DNA from 3 places in the Mesorhizobium sp. USDA 4132 genome. Region 3 is predicted to be linked to each of the others. Evidence: riboswitches for the same ligand, from Rfam matches in the RefSeq annotation. Region 3 holds a riboswitch; each other region holds the start of a gene.

The links. Region 3 has a riboswitch for glycine ahead of gcvT (glycine cleavage system aminomethyltransferase GcvT). Riboswitches for the same ligand answer to the same signal wherever they lie in the genome.
Region 1: it holds a riboswitch for glycine, as region 3 does, so the genes downstream of both, ACZ9IU_RS27375 (D-amino acid dehydrogenase) here and gcvT (glycine cleavage system aminomethyltransferase GcvT) in region 3, are expected to answer to the same signal.
Region 2: it holds a riboswitch for glycine, as region 3 does, so the genes downstream of both, ACZ9IU_RS27395 (glycine C-acetyltransferase) here and gcvT (glycine cleavage system aminomethyltransferase GcvT) in region 3, are expected to answer to the same signal.

What each region holds. Positions count from the first base shown of each region.
Region 1 covers NZ_JBWCCP010000002.1:986,843-992,622, forward strand. The annotation lists gene ACZ9IU_RS27355 (L-serine ammonia-lyase) at 1-68, shown strand, start outside; partial or broken gene ACZ9IU_RS27360 (helix-turn-helix domain-containing protein) at 197-466, shown strand; partial or broken gene trbI (IncP-type conjugal transfer protein TrbI) at 1,133-2,146, shown strand; partial or broken gene ACZ9IU_RS27370 (helix-turn-helix domain-containing protein) at 2,245-2,724, opposite strand; glycine riboswitch at 2,917-3,007, shown strand; gene ACZ9IU_RS27375 (D-amino acid dehydrogenase) at 3,142-4,398, shown strand; partial or broken gene ACZ9IU_RS27380 (aminotransferase class I/II-fold pyridoxal phosphate-dependent enzyme) at 4,542-5,202, shown strand; gene ACZ9IU_RS27385 (Na/Pi cotransporter family protein) at 5,213-5,780, opposite strand, start outside.
Region 2 covers NZ_JBWCCP010000002.1:993,955-999,734, forward strand. The annotation lists gene tdh (L-threonine 3-dehydrogenase) at 1-818, opposite strand, end outside; gene ACZ9IU_RS27395 (glycine C-acetyltransferase) at 839-2,041, opposite strand; glycine riboswitch at 2,427-2,517, opposite strand; gene ACZ9IU_RS27400 (helix-turn-helix domain-containing protein) at 2,608-3,189, shown strand; gene ACZ9IU_RS27405 (IS30 family transposase) at 3,741-4,742, opposite strand; gene ACZ9IU_RS27410 (NAD(P)/FAD-dependent oxidoreductase) at 4,896-5,780, opposite strand, start outside.
Region 3 covers NZ_JBWCCP010000001.1:2,280,508-2,286,287, reverse strand. The annotation lists gene gcvP (aminomethyl-transferring glycine dehydrogenase) at 1-1,943, opposite strand, end outside; gene gcvH (glycine cleavage system protein GcvH) at 1,940-2,302, opposite strand; gene gcvT (glycine cleavage system aminomethyltransferase GcvT) at 2,319-3,455, opposite strand; glycine riboswitch at 3,523-3,602, opposite strand; glycine riboswitch at 3,603-3,690, opposite strand; gene ACZ9IU_RS11805 (hypothetical protein) at 3,885-4,262, shown strand; gene ACZ9IU_RS11800 (copper chaperone PCu(A)C) at 4,330-4,818, shown strand; gene ACZ9IU_RS11795 (DUF2000 domain-containing protein) at 4,858-5,274, opposite strand; gene ACZ9IU_RS11790 (Lrp/AsnC family transcriptional regulator) at 5,412-5,780, shown strand, end outside.

The DNA of each region.
Region 1 (5,780 bases), on a different contig from region 3:
ACGACATGAGCGAGAAATACAAGGAAACCTCGACCGGTGGTCTCGCCGTTAACGTGGTCGAGTGTTGATGGAACCGCTCAGTTCCATAAGACAAGTTACGCCACTTCAAGTTGCAGCCGCAAAGTTAAAGTGTCCTGTTTTTGCAACGTTGGAATGTCACACTCCCCGGGTCTGATTGACGCCAGGGAGATTGCAGATGGGATTGATAGCGATGAGCGAACGCGACCTGCAGCGGATCGAGATTTTGTCGACGGTGATTGCCGGCCGGATGACGATGGTGTCGGCGGCGCATGTGCTTGATCTGAGCGAGCGCCAGGTCCGTCGTCTGCTGGATCGGATCCGGACTGGCGGTGCGGCGTCGATCCGGCACAAGGCGATCGGCCGACCGTCGAACAATCGGATTACCGATGGCGTTCGGGATTACGTGGTGACGCTGGTTCGGGAGAGTTATGCGGATTTTGCACCCGCGAGCCCGCCTTCTCCATGGCCGAGGCAGTAGACGAGATCGTGCGCATCTTTGCGCTCACGCGGGTGATCAAAGGCAAGCCGGCAATGTTCTCCCACGTGGCGACTATAGCTCCTCCCGCTGACATGGTGGGGCCGGAAAAGCAGCGGTTCTTAACGGTCAGGAACGCCCTTGTACGCCAGACTGGCTACGGCTACACCGCGAAAACACCGCATTAGGCAGAGGCTCTGTTCGGTGCGTCGCTGGAGGAGATAAAAGAAGGGCGACCCAAACCGTCACCCCACCCCCTCTCGCGACTTCGCCAACTGGAGCTCGCCCTCGCGACCGAGGCGATCGCCGCCCTTTCAGCCTCGGATCTCTCGGCAACCATTTGCCTTCCAAACGCCATCGACACGACATCGGGGGCGGTACGGCAGTTCGCAGCGCATTATCGTAGCGAAGGTGACGGATCAAAAAAGCGGCTACGAGCCTTTCAGCAGGTACAGGCAGCACTCGCCTCGGCCTTCCCCGCACGCTTTCTGCAGCTCGTGGAATGGCTCGATGTCGATGGATGGCGAGAGACGATGACGATATTTCGGAAAGCGTGGCGTGAGCGCGGCTGCCGGCCGGGTTTCCTTCAAAACAGTCCAGGGAAAAAGAGAGGGTTGAGTTCGGGCAATCCGGCTTCAACCGACGCCGGTCGAGACCAAAAAGGCCGAAGAGAAGGTGGCTAATCCCTTCACACAGCTGCCTGAGCAGAGGCCGGAACGACGGGGATCTGAACTGGAGCCGGAGGAGGTGTGGCGGGCGCGTCTCGCCCGTGAGCAACAGGAACAGGTTCTGCGCGAGCAGCAGCGTCAGCGTATGGCCCGCATGCAGGCGCGGGATTCCGCCTATGATGCGCCTCTCGCCATCGATCGCGGCAAGCTGGAATCGCGGTCGAAAAAGAGGACGAGAGCGCCGGAGCTCGGACGACGACAGCCGCCGCGAACGGAAACGCCTCCGATCTTTACACCGCCGCCTTGCGCGCCGGTCTTGGTGGGCAGAATGTCGATCCGAACGGACAGAGCTCCAAGGAAGACTTCTTCAATGCCGACCTCAAGGATCTCGGCTATCTGTCGAACACCGTCGTGCCGCAGCAGTCCCTGTACGAGCTGAAACGAGGCACGGTTATTCCGGCGACATTGATAACAGGCATCACTTCCGACCTCCACGGGCGTATCACTGCGCAGGTCAGCCGGAATGTGTACGACTGCGCGACAGGCCATCGCCTGCTGATCCCGCAGGGCACGAAACTGTTCGGTCGCTACGACAGCAAGGTTTCCTTTGGCCAGAGCCGGGTTCTTGTCGTCTGGTCCGATATCATCTTTCCAAACGGCTCGACATTGCAGATCGGCGGCATGGCCGGCACGGATGCGCAAGGATATGGTGGGTTCGGGAACAAAGTGAACAACCACTATCTCAAAACCTTCGGCTCGTCTGTCATGAGCGCACTGATCGGGACGGGCATCGACATGGCGGTGCCAGAGCTCAACGCTTCCCACGCAGGATACAGCATCCGATGCGGCAAGGCGCAATTTCGCCGAGACCTTTGGGCGAGTAGCCGACCGCACGATACAGCGGAATATGGACGTGCAGCCAACGTTGGAGATCCGGCCGGGCTATCAATTCAACGTCCTCGTTGATCAGGACATTGTTTTTCGGCGACCTACAGAGACTGACGCCACATATAAGGTTCGTTCGATAGCAGACCCGAACTCGCCGTCTGGACCAGACGCGCTGCCGTGGAATTCAAAAACTCATCGATACAAAACGACAAGGAACCCTCGCGCGGCCCTGTTGCCGATGTTTGAAATGTGATGATTGACATCGGCCGGATAACGCGCCGTTTCACCAGCTTTCAGGCAAACCCGGCTCTCGCCACTTTCGACTCCTAATCCATCGGTGATGGCGGTGAAGTATTCAGACGTGCCTGGTGCGTGCGGTTCACTGGCGAGTTTGCCGCCCTGTTCGATCTCGACGCTATACCACTCTGACTGACCGGCCAGACGCGGCGAACTAAGGATCTTTAGACGGCATAGTCCATCTGCGCTGCGTATCTCCGGAGTATGCTCCGCTGATATCACCTCAATGTCATTTGCGCCTGTCGCCGCACTGCTCCCGCCGATCAATTCCGAGAAATCTATTTCGAGCGCTTGCGTGAGGCTCCAGACCACGACAAATGTCGGATTGGCCTCTCCGCGCTCGATCTGGCTGAGCATTGACTTCGATACGCCGGAGCGGGTGGCAAATTACTCCAATGTCAGCTTGCGGCGCTTGCGCTCCTTTTGAACTATCGGTCCAATTTTCCATGTACGCTGAACCATTTTCCTTTGAGCCACTCTCTATCAGCTTCCATCATGTCCTGTATAAAGGAATTTTCCCGTTTGTGGAATTTTTGCGCTTGCGTTACGAGCGTTTGCACATGATAGTGTAAGAACGCGGGAGAGAGGAAGGTCAAAGAGCCTCGCCGAAGGAGCAACCGCCCCGGAAACTCTCAGGCAAACGGACCGCGCAACAAATACTGAACTCTGGAAAGAGAAGCATTCGCTTCCACCGACGGTGTAAGCAGTCAGACTAATTCCAGTCAGGCTGTGAAACTCTCAGGTCAATGACAGAGGGGGCACGGGAGAGCCGCGAAGGCGGTTGTTGTTCTAATGCCTCTACGGAAAGATCGCGTCGCCGTGATCGGCGCGGGTATCACTGGCGTCACCACCGCTTACAAGCTTGCAAAATCCGGGCTTCAAGTCACGCTTTTCGACAAGCACCCATATGCGGCCATGGAAACCAGCTTCGCCAACGGCGGGCAGCTTTCCGCGTCGAACGCCGAAGTCTGGAACAGTTGGACCACGATCCTCAAGGGGATCAAATGGATGTTCACGCCGGGTGCGCCATTGCTCGTCAATCCCAAGCCTTCATGGCACAAGTTGTCCTGGATGGCAGAGTTTCTAACCGCCATTCCAAAATATAGTTCGAATACCGAAGCGACAGCGAGGCTCGCCATCGAGGCTCGCCGCCATCTCATCCAGATGGCGGCTGACGAAGACATTGCGTATGATTGCCAAACCAGAGGCATTCTGCATTTCTACAGGTCGAAAAAAGGGTTTGAGCACGCGGCCAAGGTGACGCAGATTCTTGATCAAGCGGGCCTGACAAGGCGGGCCGTCACATCGGATGAAATCCGATCGATCGAGCCGACCCTACAAGGCAATTTCTACGGCGGCTTTTATACCGAAAGCGATTTCACCGGTGACATTCACAAGTTTACGAACGGATTGGCTTCTGCCTGCCGACGGCTGGGTGTACGGCAGATGTTCGGATGCGACGTCTCCGATATCGACGTGCTTGCCAGTGAAATCAGGATTGGTTTCGGTCAGTTCCAGGCAGGGCAGGACAGGGCTGAGAGCGCTGTTGAAAGCTTTGACAAGATCGTCATCTGCGGCGGGGTTCATTCCAGACGGCTGGCCGCGCAGCTGGGTGACAGGATCAATGTCTATCCGGTCAAGGGATATTCGATCACGGTCAATCTGACGGAGCAGCACGATCAGGCTGCGGCGCCTTGGGTAAGCCTTCTCGACGACGATGCGAAAATCGTCACCAGCCGGCTGGGAGAAAGCCGGTTCCGCGTAGCTGGAACTGCCGAATTCAACGGTGCGGGACGTGATATTCGCGACGCCCGTATAGAGCCACTCGTCGCCTGGTGCCGCAAGCACTTCCCGGCGATGAGCACACGGCAATGCGTTCCCTGGGCCGGCCTGCGTCCGATGATGCCGGATATGATGCCGCGCGTTCGCGCCGGCCGAAAGCCCGGTGTCTTCTACAATACAGGTCATGGGCATCTCGGGTGGACGCTGTCAGCTGTCACCGCGGAAATGGTTACAGGGCTCGTTCTGGGTTCCGACCAAGTAGCCTGAAGTTCGTTTTCAGATGACAAATACTGACAGATGCGCTCACTTGATAATTCCTATAGGAATTATCCTATATCACGGATAAGCATTTACATGGCTAGGAAACTAGAAGCTCATCTGAGCGCGCTACTGGCTCAGATTGAGCCGATGGCCTTTATAAGCACGAACGTCTCGTCACCAGCCAGCGAGACGGCAAGATATCGATCTCCGGCAAGAAGGAGAACCGCGAGGTCGTCAATCTTTGCGCCAACAACTATCTCGGACTGGCAAACCACCCCGACATCATAGCCGCTGCAAGCGAGGATTGGAGGAATTCGGTTTCGGCATGGCCTCGGTGCGTTTCATCTTTGGAACGCAGACACTACACCGGGAACTGGAGCATGCGATTGCCCGATATCTCGGCAAGGACGATGCCATCCTGTTCGCAGCCTGTTTCGATGCCAGTGGCGGGGTATTCGAGCCCCTGCTGGAGGCCGAGGATGCCATTACTTCGGATAGCCTCCACCATGCCTCGATCATCGACGGCGTGCGGCTATGCAAGGCAAAGCGCTATCGTTTCGCCAACGGCGATATGAGCGAACTGGAAGGCCATTAAAGGAGGCGGCACGAGATGGCGCGCGATTCAAGCTGATCGCCACGGACGGCGTCTTCTCGATGGATGGCTATGTCGCAAATCTCTCCGCGATCTGCGATCTGGCCGAGCGCTACGGTGCCTTGGTCATGGTCGATGATTGCCATGCCACCGGGCATCTCGGCGAGGCCGGCCAAGGGCCATCCCATAACCAACATCTACCGCATGGTTGTGGCGTGCGGACCGCAGCTAAAGTCGCCGGTAGTCCAACCCTGGACTTTCCATCAGACGCGTCTCACGCAGAGTACCGCTACCTTTCAGGATTGGATAGGCGATCGCTGCAATGTGAGCATTAATGCGTTTGAGATCCCGCAGGATGTCGAGATGAAGCGAGCTGGTCTGTATGCTCTCGATCTTGCCGTCACGAAGCCGCGCCATGTGATTGGCCGCCGACCGCTCCTCCAGATGGCGGATATCGACCTTGGATTCCACCAGTTGGCGCGCCAGCTGCGCGTCGCCGGTAACAAGGATGCTCTGGGCCAGCCGCAGGTTTTCGAGCGTGACGCGGTAGAGCTCTTCGATCTCGGAAGCGCCCTCTGCGGAGAAGCTCAACTGGTTGCGGATTTTCTTGTCCACCAGGTCGCGCAGGTTCCGGTCGATGATATCGCCGATGTGCTCGAGGTTTGTCGCATAGCCGCTGATCTCGTTGGAGCGCTGTTCGTTCTTCTCGTCAAGCGCAGAACTGTTAAGCTTGGCGAGGTAAAGTTTGACCGCGCTGTTCAACCGATCGACCTCATCGTCCATCGCGGCAATGCCG
Region 2 (5,780 bases), on a different contig from region 3:
CAGTCTACGGGAGCTGGTCGCGCGGGAATGCCTAGCATGGCAATCTTTCCACCCATGACGAGATGATTGACCATCTGATCGAAGGCAGCCGGCGCCCCACTCATCTCCAGGCCGATGTCAAAGCCTTCCTTCATCCCGAGTCGAGCTTTGACGGAAGAGAGGTCTTCTCTGCTAACATCGACGGGGATGACATCCGCGACCTCTGCGGCAAGCGCCAGGCGGTTTGGATTGATGTCAGTGATCACCACGTGACGCGCTCCGACGTGACGAGCAACGGCGGCGCTCATGATGCCGATCGGTCCCGCACCCGTAATCAGGACATCTTCGCCGACAAGGTCGAAGGAGAGTGCCGTGTGGACAGCGTTGCCGAGCGGGTCGAGGATCGCGCCAACATCGTCATCGATTGCGTCAGGAAGCGGCACGACGTTGAAAGCCGGCAGTCGGAGATATTCGGCAAAAGCACCCGGTATATTGACGCCTATTCCCTTTGTCTCAGGATCGAGATGGAACCGTCCCCCGCGCGCGGCCCGACTGTTGAGACCGATAACGTGGCCTTCGCCCGAAACTCTCTGCCCGATGACGAGGTTGCGTACATTGGCACCGACTTCCACGATCACGCCAGAATATTCATGCCCCACCACCATTGGCACGGGTACGGTTCGCTGCGCCCACTCATCCCACGCATAGATATGGATATCTGTGCCGCAAATCCCCGTCTTGTTGATCTTAATCAGGACGTCATCTGGACCAATCGAAGGGATCGGGCGATCATCAAGCCAGAGGCCGGGTTGCGCTTCCGCTTTAACAAGAGCTCTCATGAAAACACCTCTGTTCAACATCAAATGACGCCCAACGACTTGCCCGCGTCGATGAAAGCATCGATCGCGAACTCGACGTCTTGTTCGGTCAGCGCCGCAGACATCTGGGTTCTGATTCGCGCCTTGCCCTGGGGTACCACCGGATAGAAGAACCCGGCCACATAGACCCCACGTTCATCGAGCGCCTGGGCCATATCCTGAGCCAGGCGCGCCTCATGCAGCATGACCGGAATGATCGGGGTCTGCCCGGGCAGCAGGTCGAACCCCGCCTTTTGCATGCCTGCCCGGAAGCGCCCGGCATGGGAGGCGAGTATCTGCCGGCGGTCGTCCGCTTTCTCAGCGATCTCGATCGCCTTCAACGATCCGGCTGCAACGGCTGGAGCGAGGCTATTGGAGAAGAGGTAAGGTCGTGACCTCTGGCGCAGGAGATCGACGATCGGCTGGGACGCCGCGACAAACCCGCCCATGGCACCACCAAGACTTTTCCCGAGTGTCCCGGTCACGATATCGACCCGTTGGTTGACGCCTGTCAGGGCTGGCGTACCTCGGCCGGCATCGCCGAGATGCCCTGTGGCATGGCAGTCATCGGCCATCACCAGCGCATTATAGCGCTCGGCGAGATCGCAGATGGCGACCAAGTCGGCCACATATCCATCCATCGAAAACACGCCGTCAGTCGCGATCAGCTTGAAACGAGCACCTTCCCGGTTGGCCTCCTTAAGCCGATCTTCCAGTTCATTCATGTTTCCATTTGCGAACCGGTAGCGCCTAGCCTTGCAAAGGCGCACTCCGTCGATAATCGAAGCATGATTGAGGCTGTCGGAGATGATGGCATCTTCGGCTTCCAGCAATGGTTCGAACACACCTCCATTGGCGTCGAAGCAGGCTGCAAACAGAATTGCGTCGTCCTTTCCAAGATACCGGGCAATTGTCTGCTCAAGCTCCCTATGGAGTGTTTGCGTGCCGCATATGAAACGGACCGAGGCCATGCCGAATCCGAACTCATCAAGCGCCTTTTTGGCGGCGTCAATAATCTCCGGATTGTTCGCCAGCCCAAGATAATTGTTGGCGCAAAGATTGATAACTTCGCGTTTCTGGTGCGTGCCGCCAATCGATATTCTCCCGTCTTGCTGACTGGTGATGACACGTTCGCGTTTATAGACGCCATCGGCCTCGATCTGAGCCAAAACGTTGTGCAGATGAACGTCGAATTTCTTAGCCATGGGAATATTCCTTCCAATATACAGGTTTATTCCGGCATCCTGGAATTTGCAAGCTATCGCATCACCGAAAATGCGTCCCGAGCGAAATTCTCAGGCTATTTGATCGGAATGCGGAACCAGTTTGGTTAGCCGCATAAGGATGCTTGTCGAAAAGCGTCACCTGAAGGCCTGATTTTGGTATGTTTATAAGCACCGGTGACACCAGTGATTCCACCGCCGACCACGGCAATACGATCTTTCCGTAAAGGCATAGTACAATAACCGCTTTCGCGATGATCCCTTGCCCCTCTGTCATTAACCTGAGCGCTCCACCGGTCGACCGGAATTGATCCTGACTGCTTACAACGTCGGTAGGAGCGATTGCTTCTCTTTTCAGAGTTTCAGAATTCGTATTGCGGTCCGCTTGCCTGAGAGTTTCCGGGGCAAATGCTCCTTCGGCGAGGTTCTTTTGACTACCTCTTTCCCGCATTTTTGCGTTACTATGCCTACGCTTGAGTGCGCGCAACTGAAAAAAGTAGATAAAGTGGAACAATCCTATATAGAGGAATAGAGAAGGTATTTTTAACATGGTCCAAAAGAGAATGGCTCACCGCACTCCGAAAATCGGGCCTCTCGTTCAAAAGGAACGCAAGCGCCGTAAGCTGACCCTGGAGCAACTTGCCACTCGTTCAGGCGTGTCGAAATCCATGCTCAGCCAGATCGAGCGCGGAGAGGCCAATCCTACATTTGCCGTGGTGTGGAGCCTCACACAGTCGCTCGAGATTGATTTCTCCGACCTAATTGGCGGTAGTAGTGCGGCGACAAACTCCGGGGAGATCGAAGTGATGTCCGCTGGGCATACACCTGAAATACGGAGTGCAGATAACCTTTGCCGGTTGAAGATCTTGAGTGCGCCGCGCCTCGCCGGTCAGTCCGAATGGTACAGTGTTGATATCGAGCCCGGTGGAAAGCTGGATAGCGCGCCGCATGCCCCAGGAACGTCCGAGCATTTCACCGCCATTACCGATGGCTTCGAGGTCAGAAGCGGTGAGAGCCATGTTCGCCTCGCTGCAGGCGAGACGGCGCGTTACGCGGGTGATGTCCATCACCATATTTCGAACATCGGCGATGAGGTAGCTTGTGGCTTTCTCATTGTGCTCTATCGGTAAGCGATCCTGCCACCTGCGGATCACACCATCAAACTCGAACCGATTCTCAAGGGCGGTGGTGCCGGCCTGATGCGTCCAGATGGATTCGACGATGTCGTCCCATGCCGAAATGAGTCTCGTACCACGCGGCGCGCGTATTCGCCCGCGAAGAAGCAGCCCCCAACGACCATGCGCACTTTCGTGTTTTCACGCCAAACTGGCCCCTTGAACATCAAAACTCTCCGAAAACAGTCAAAGGGTTCTTTGCGATACTGTCGGCAACCAGACGCTGCAACAGAACCCATCATTCAGCTCGCATCACAAACACGCTTTTGGGGTTTATCGAAACATCAACGTCCTGGCCGCGCGACGGCGGGGAGGACAGCGGCGTGTTAAAGGTGTCAATCGTAATTGCCTCATTGCCAACTGTCAATGTGGCGGCGAAGTTGAAATGTCCGCCGTTGTGCAAAGTTAAAATGTCACTCTGAGCGCGGTGTCAGCCATTTAGAAATGCGACACTCGACATGGAGAATCTACGCCAAGTGCAACATACGCGATTGGAGGGTAGGGGATCAGCCTGTTTCACGCAAATGGGCGATGAACACTTCGGCCGGTGTTTTGTATCCGAGGCATTTGCGTGGCTGCGCATTCAGGTGATGGCCGAGGTCGACGAGCTGTTGCTGTGTGATGTTGGATAGGTCGGTGTTACCAGGCAGGAAGCGGCGGATCCGCTTGTTGGCGTTCTCGACAGCACCTTTCTGCCAGGGTGAGTTCGGGTCGCAGAACCAGCTCTTGGCGCCGATCCCGTCTTCCAAAGCCCGGAAGCCGGCAAACTCGGTACCGCGGTCGAAGGTAAAGCTGCGACGGGCAAAAGACGGCAGCGGCGAGAACGCATTGATGATCTTGTCCATGATCGGCCGCGAGTGGCGGCTGCGGTTCTTGATCAACACGGTGTAGCGGCTCTTGCGCTCGACGAGCGAAGTGATGTTGGCCTCGCCAAGCTCGCGTTTGAAGATCAGCAGATCGCCTTCCCAATGGCCGAACTCGGACCGATCATCAACAAAATCAGGCCGTTGCGAGATCCGGCACTCAAACGGGATGAGCCCACCACGCGGCTTGCGGGATCCACGCGGCAAGCGTCGGCGACGTCGCTCAGGCAGGTGCTCGTAAAGGCCAAGCGGATAATCCTCCTTGCAGTAGATGAAGCGATAGATCGTTTCCGGGCAGATGCTGACTGGGCTGATCCCGTCAATCAACAGCCGGCCGGCAATCTGTTCCGGTGACCATTTGGCCTTCAATCGATCGATAATCAGGTCTCGCAGCTGTGGATGTCGTCTGAGCTTGCGCAGCCGTCGGCGGCGCTCCTTGCTCATGTCGTCGGCAATGGTGCCGAAGTAACCAGTGTATTCTGGAAACTCGCGGTCGTGAAACGCGTTGCGCCTGAGCTCGCGGTATATGGTCGAACGATGACGGCCGAGTTGGCGGGCGATCTCACCAACCGGCAGCTTGCGTTCCTTTAATTGATACAGATGGCGGCGGTCGGACAGGGTGAGTTGCGAATAGCAGGGCGACATGCAAATTTCTCCAAGGCGAAGCCATTGATGTTATTGGCATGTCGCACTTGAAAATAGAATGTACCCCGCTACAGTCAAAAATCGCATAAGATAGATTATGGAACTCAGAACACTACATTTTGGCTGGGGCCAAATGCATACACGCGACGCCCACTATGGCACCGATCTGACGCTGCTTGTTGGCTTCTGAGCGAGAGAAACGATGTCTCGTTGTGTAATTAAGCGAGCACTGTGCTGGCGCGAGAAGGATATCCAGAGCCAACTCATCGCAACTGCTAGGCGACTCCGCGTACCGATCAAGAAATAGATATGGGCGACGCCCCAGATCCACCAGGCAAGCCACCCTCGAATTTTAAGATTACCAAATTCGATTACCGCTGAGTTGCGTCCAATCGTGGCCAGATTTCCAAGATGGCGATACCTGAACTCATCACGTGAAGCTTTGCCTAACAACTCCGCTCGAATGCGCCGAGCTACGTAATATCCCTGCTGCTTCGCAGCCGGCGCGATTGCCGGAACATTTGCACCGTCTTTCCATACAACGGCTGCAGTATCGCCGATCACGTAGATGTTCGTTGCGCCGTCAATTGTTAGATCAGATTTCACGATCACACGCCCGGCGCGATCGTTTGGAACCCCTAACCACTGCGCTGCATCAGATGCTTTCACACCCGCTGCCCAAATGATTGTTTCGCAAGCGATAAAGCTTGAACCGACATTTATGCCGGTTGAGGTGCAAGCCGTGACTGGGTGGCCTTTGTGGATTTCGACGCCCAGCTTGCTCAGGGATTTCTCAGCGTAGAAAGACAGATCCTCCGAAAACGTGGGAAGAAGTCTTGACCCCGCCTCAATAAGCAAGACTCTAGCTGCTCGACTATCGATAGCCCGGAATTCATCGACTAGCGTTCGCTGGGCAAGCTCCGCGATCATACCGGCTAGCTCAACCCCTGTTGGGCCAGCCCCGACAATGCAGAATGTGAGCAGTGCATTGCGGCGCTCTTCGTCACGTTCGACCTCTGCTTTTTCGAAAGCCATGAG
Region 3 (5,780 bases):
ATCATGCAGGCAGACAGGTTCGCCGAATACTGCTCGGCCTTGGCGCGAAAGTCGTCGAGGTCGATATCGCCGTTGTCGCGGACCTTGACGACGACCACCTTCATGCCGACCATCTGGGCGGAGGCCGGGTTGGTGCCGTGCGCGGATGTGGGAATGAGGCAGACGTCGCGGTGGGTGTCGCCATTGGCGATGTGGTAGTTGCGGATGGTCAGAAGGCCCGCATATTCGCCTTGGGCGCCGGAATTCGGCTGCAGGGAGAAGGCGTCGTAACCGGTGATCTGGCAGAGCTTCTGCGACAGGTCGTCTATCATTTCCCTGTAGCCGAGCGCCTGGTCCGCGGGCACGAAGGGGTGGATGTCGGCAAATTCCGGCCAGGTGATAGGCAGCATTTCGGCCGTGGCGTTGAGTTTCATGGTGCAGGAGCCGAGCGGGATCATCGCCCGGTCGAGCGCCAGATCCCGGTCCGAGAGCCGGCGGATATAGCGGGTCATCTCGCTCTCGGCGCGGTTCATGTGGAAGATCGGGTGGGTCATGTAGTCGGATTTGCGCAAAAGCGCGGTCGGCAGGCGCCAGGTGGGCTCGAAATCCGAAACCTTGAAATTGCCGCCGAAGGCCCGCCAGACGGCTTCGAGCGTTGCGGGACGAGTGCGCTCGTCGAGCGACATGCCGATGCGGGTTTCGCCGACCTTGCGCAGGTTGACGCCTTCCGCGACCGCGGCGCGCATGATCAGGCCCTGCATGTGGCCGACTTCGACGGTGATCGTGTCGAAGAAGGTGTCGGGTTCGATCCTATACCCGAGCTTTTCCAGGCCCTTGGCCATCAGCACGGCCTTGCGGTGGACCTGCTGGGCGATCGCTTTGAGCCCGTCCGGGCCGTGGAAGACCCCGTACATGGAGGCCATGACGGCGAGCAGGACCTGGGCGGTGCAGATGTTCGAGGTCGCCTTTTCGCGGCGGATATGCTGCTCGCGGGTCTGCAGCGACAGGCGATAGGCGCGGTTGCCGCGGCTATCGACCGAGACGCCGACCAGCCGGCCGGGCATGGCGCGCTTGTGGGCATCCTTGACCGCCATATAGGCCGCGTGCGGGCCGCCGTAACCGACCGGCACGCCGAAACGCTGGGAGGAGCCGATGGCGATGTCGGCGCCCATTTCGCCGGGGGATTTGAGAAGCGTCAGCGCTAAGGGATCGGCGGCGACGGCGGCGACGGCGCCGGTCTGGTGCAGGCGGGAGATCAGGCCGGTGAAATCACGGACATGGCCGTTGGTGCCCGGATACTGGAAGATTGCGCCGAACACGTCGACCGGGTCGAGATCGGTCATCGGGTCGCCGATGATAACGCTCCAGCCGAGCGGGGCGGCGCGGGTTTCGATCAGCGCGATCGTCTGCGGATGGCAGGCGGCATCGACGAAGAAGGCCGTCGCCTTGGATTTGGCCTGGCGCTGGCAGAGCGCCATGGCTTCGGCGGCGGCGGTCGCCTCGTCGAGCAGCGAGGCATTGGCGACGTCAAGGCCGGTCAGGTCGCAGATCATCGTCTGGAAATTGAGGAGCGCTTCGAGGCGGCCTTGCGAAATTTCCGGCTGGTAGGGCGTGTAGGCGGTGTACCAGGCGGGGTTTTCAAGGATGTTGCGTTGGATGACCGGCGGAGTGATCGTGCCGTAATAACCCTGGCCGATCAAGGAGACGAGCGCCTTGTTGCGGTTCGCCGTATCGCGCAGCTTGTCGAGCGCCTCGCGTTCGGTCAGCGCCGGACCCCAGGCGAGCGGGGTCGTCTGGCGGATCGAGGATGGCACGGTGGCGTCGATCAGGGCGTCAAGGCTTTTGTAGCCGACGATTTTCAACATCTCGGCCATCTCGGCGGGCGAGGGACCGATATGGCGGCGGTTGGCGAAGTCGTAGGGCTGGTAGTCGGTGAAATGGAAATCGGTGCTGTCGGTGGTCATGCGATCAGTTCCTGGTAGGCGGCCTCGTCGAGCAGCGCGTCGGCGTCGGAGGCGGTCTTGAGCTTCAGCTTGAAGAACCAGCCTGCTCCTTGAGGATCGGAATTGACGATCGAGGGATCGTCGACGATCGCGTGGTTGACCTCGGTGACTTCGCCATCCAGCGGACAATAGACGTCGGAGGCGGCCTTGACGCTCTCGACGGTCGCGGCATTGCCGTCCTTGGTGAGTATGGCGCCGACTTCCGGCAGTTCCACGAAAACGAGGTCGCCAAGCTGTTCGGCAGCGTGAGAGGTGATGCCGACGGTTGCGACACCGTCTTCGAGCTTCAGCCATTCGTGTTCGGCGGTGAATTTCAACATGGTTCTCTCCGGAGGATTATCGTTTATAGGTGGGGGTGACGAAGGGAAGGGCGGCGACCGTGACGGGCAGATATTTGCCGCGCACCTCCGCAAAAATCTGGCAGCCGGGTTCGGCAAAGCGGGTCGGCACGTAGCCCATGGCGACGGGGCCTTCGACCGAGGGGCCGAATGTGCCGGAGGTGACTTCGCCGAGTTCGGTCTGGCCCTCGGCGTCGGCGTAAAGTTTTGCATGGGCGCGGATGGGCGCCTTGCCCTCCGGCTTCAGGCCGACGCGGCGGCGGGAGGTGCCGTTCGCCAGTTCGTCGAGGATGCGGTCGGCGCCCGGAAAACCGCCGGCGCGGACGCCTCCGGTCCGGCGGGGCTTCTGGATCGCCCATTCGAGCGCAGCCTCAATCGGGGTGGTGGTCGTGTCGATGTCGTTGCCATAGAGGCAGAGGCCGGCTTCAAGCCGCAGCGAATCGCGGGCGCCGAGGCCGATCGGCTGGCAGTGCAGGTCTTCGAGCAGCGCCTTGGCGATCTGCTCGGCCTGGTCTGCCGGAACCGAAATCTCGAACCCGTCCTCGCCGGAATAACCTGAGCGGGAGACGATACAGTCGACATCGTGCAGAGACGCGTCGCGGACGTCCATGAACTTCATGGAGGTGACATCCGGCCAGAGAGCAGCCAGAACCGCTTCGGCGCGTGGTCCCTGGAGGGCAAGGAGCCCGCGGTCTTCGAGGAGTTCGACGTCGCAACTGGAAAGATGCGCCCGCAGATGGGCGAGATCAGCCTCCTTGCAGGAGGCGTTGACGACGACAAACAGGTGATCGCCGCGATTGGTGATCATCAGGTCGTCAAGGATGCAGCCGTTGTCGTCGGTGAAGAAGCCGTAGCGCTGGCGACCGGGTTTCAGGCCGAGAATATCGACCGGCACCAGGCTTTCGAGCGCAAGTGCCGCATCCTCATAAGCGCCGGATTTCGCACGGATGACGACCTGACCCATGTGGGAAACGTCGAAAAGGCCGGCGGCGGTGCGCGTTTGCAGATGTTCCTTCAACACGCCGGCCGGATATTGCACTGGCATGTCGTAGCCGGCAAAGGGCACCATCCTGGCGCCGAGCGACAGATGGAGGGCGTGAAGCGGGGTTGTCTTGAGAACGGTCTGATCGTCCAAGGACGCCTCCAGGGTTGGCGCATTTCAAGCGCCGGCTCAGATTCAGGCGCAATGACGCACCGGTTTATGAGCCCCCTCTGTCCTTGTCGCCTGAGATTGTTATCCCTTCGGCGGGCCCTCTTCGGGCCTCTCTCCAGAGTTCCTGTCGGTCGACTGCTGGTCCTTTTGCCTGAGAGTTTCCGGGGCGGTTGCTCCTTCGGCACCGCATTGAAGCGGCTTCTCCCAGCGAGTCTGGGTGGTATTATCGGCCTCGATCGCCATTTGGCAAGCCCTGCATGTCGCACCGAACACTATTTTTGTCGCAACGCAGCAAACGCGATTTGATCTAATGCAATGCGGGGTGAAATGGGTTCTGTATCACGCGACAAAAGGGCTTTTGCGCTTTATCGTGATTTGGATTATTCCCGCATCACTCGAACAGGCGAAACGATGACGGCAAGACTGGACATGGCGGCGACCTCAACGCGCATTTTCTGCGCGATGCTGCTGCTTTTGCTGGGGTTTGCCCATCAGCCCGTGCAGGCTTCCGCGCCGCTCGATTCCTACAGCGAAGCCTATCGGCTGCCGGACGGCACATTTGCCGATATCTGTTCCGATGGCGACCACGGCCATCGGATGCCAGCGGCAAAACCGCTCTGCGAAGTCTGCCTGCTCTCCGCCTCGGTCATCCTGCCGCCGCCGGAGGATGAAGCCTTACTTACGGCAGCGCGCGCGTCGCTTGCCAATCCCCTGCGCCAGTTTTCCGAACTGCTCGGTACGACCGCCGTGGCCCGGCCCAAATCCCGTGCTCCGCCGATCTCGATCTGATCCTTTAACGCTCTCAGATCAATCGCGGCCGACCGGCACAGATGCCGTCACCGTATGGGGATATTCCATGAAGACTTTCACCAAACTCGTTTTCGTCAGCATTTTCGCGGCGACCGGCATTATTATTGCGGGAGCTACGGCCGCTCAGGACGCGCCCACCAAGGTCGGCGACCTGGAAGTTACGGGCGCCTTCACCAAGGCGATGCTGCCCGGCCAGCCGGTCGGCGGCGGTTATTTCACCATCAAGAATAACGGCAAATCCGACGACATGCTGACGTCGGTCTCGTCGCCGGTCGCGGGCACCGTGGAGATGCACGAGATGGCGATGCAGGGCGAGGTAATGAAAATGCGCAAGCTCGATACCGGCATAGCCATCCCCGCGGGCAAGACCGTCGAGCTGACGCCCGGCGGACTGCACCTGATGTTCATCAAGGTCAAGGAACCCTTCAAGCAGGGCGGCAAGGTGCCGGTAACACTGACCTTCGAGAAGACCGGCAAGGTGGATATCACGCTGCCGGTCGAGGCGGCGGGACCGGCCGGCCACGAGCACAAGTGAATTCGATGGAGCCCGCTCTTGGGAGCGGGCTCTTCGTTCCTAGCGAAGCAGTTTGAGGCTACCGGTCAACGACTTTATCCATTTCGAAGGTCCGGCGAGGCCAAGGCCGTCGATCTCTTCCTCCGCAAGATCGCGATCGGGGAAGGCCGCCTCGTAGTCGCGGTAGTCGTGCAGCGATCTGGCGAAAGCCGGAAAGGGGACGATCGCGTGGTCCTGCAGCGGCAACAGCGCCTTCAGCATCAAAGAGCGGATCGTCTCTGCCTGCGCCTGCAGGATCGGCACCGGCAGGGCGGAACTGATATCGATCGTCCGGTTTTCGCGATCGGTCAGCCGGCGGGCGGCAAGTGCCGGCATGCGCGCACCGAGGCCGACCGAGATGGCGCCGACCGTGTTGGCGACGAGGCCGAGCGGCAGGGCGGGGTTGACGATGATTGCGAGGCGGATGTCGTCGGTCATGGGCGGGCAGGGTATCCATCAGTGGAAGAGGACCGGCAGCCTACTCCGGATCGGCCGGTCGATCCTGCCTTTCTCTTCCCGTTTTCGGCGTTTATAGGTAGGATCTACCTGAATGACTGGAGATATGGGTAGATTTTATGGCGAACGACATTGAGCCGGCGGACATACGAATTCTGGAAGCGTTGCAGGAAGACGGCCGGCTGACCAATCAGGCGCTGGCCGACAAGGTCGGGCTTTCGACCTCGCCGAGTTGGCGACGCGTGCGGCATCTCGAAGAGACGGGCGTCATCCACGGCTATAAGGCAGTGCTGAACCGAAAGGCGATTGGCCTCGGCGTGCTCGCCTTCATCCGCGTCAAGATCGACAGCCACAGCGAGGAAGAGGCGGAAGCTTTCGCAGCCGAGGTGATCGGCCTCGACGAGGTGGTCGCCTGCTACAGCATCGCGGGAGACGCGGATTTCCTGTTGCAGGTCGTCTCACCCGATCTCGACGCCTATGCGGATTTC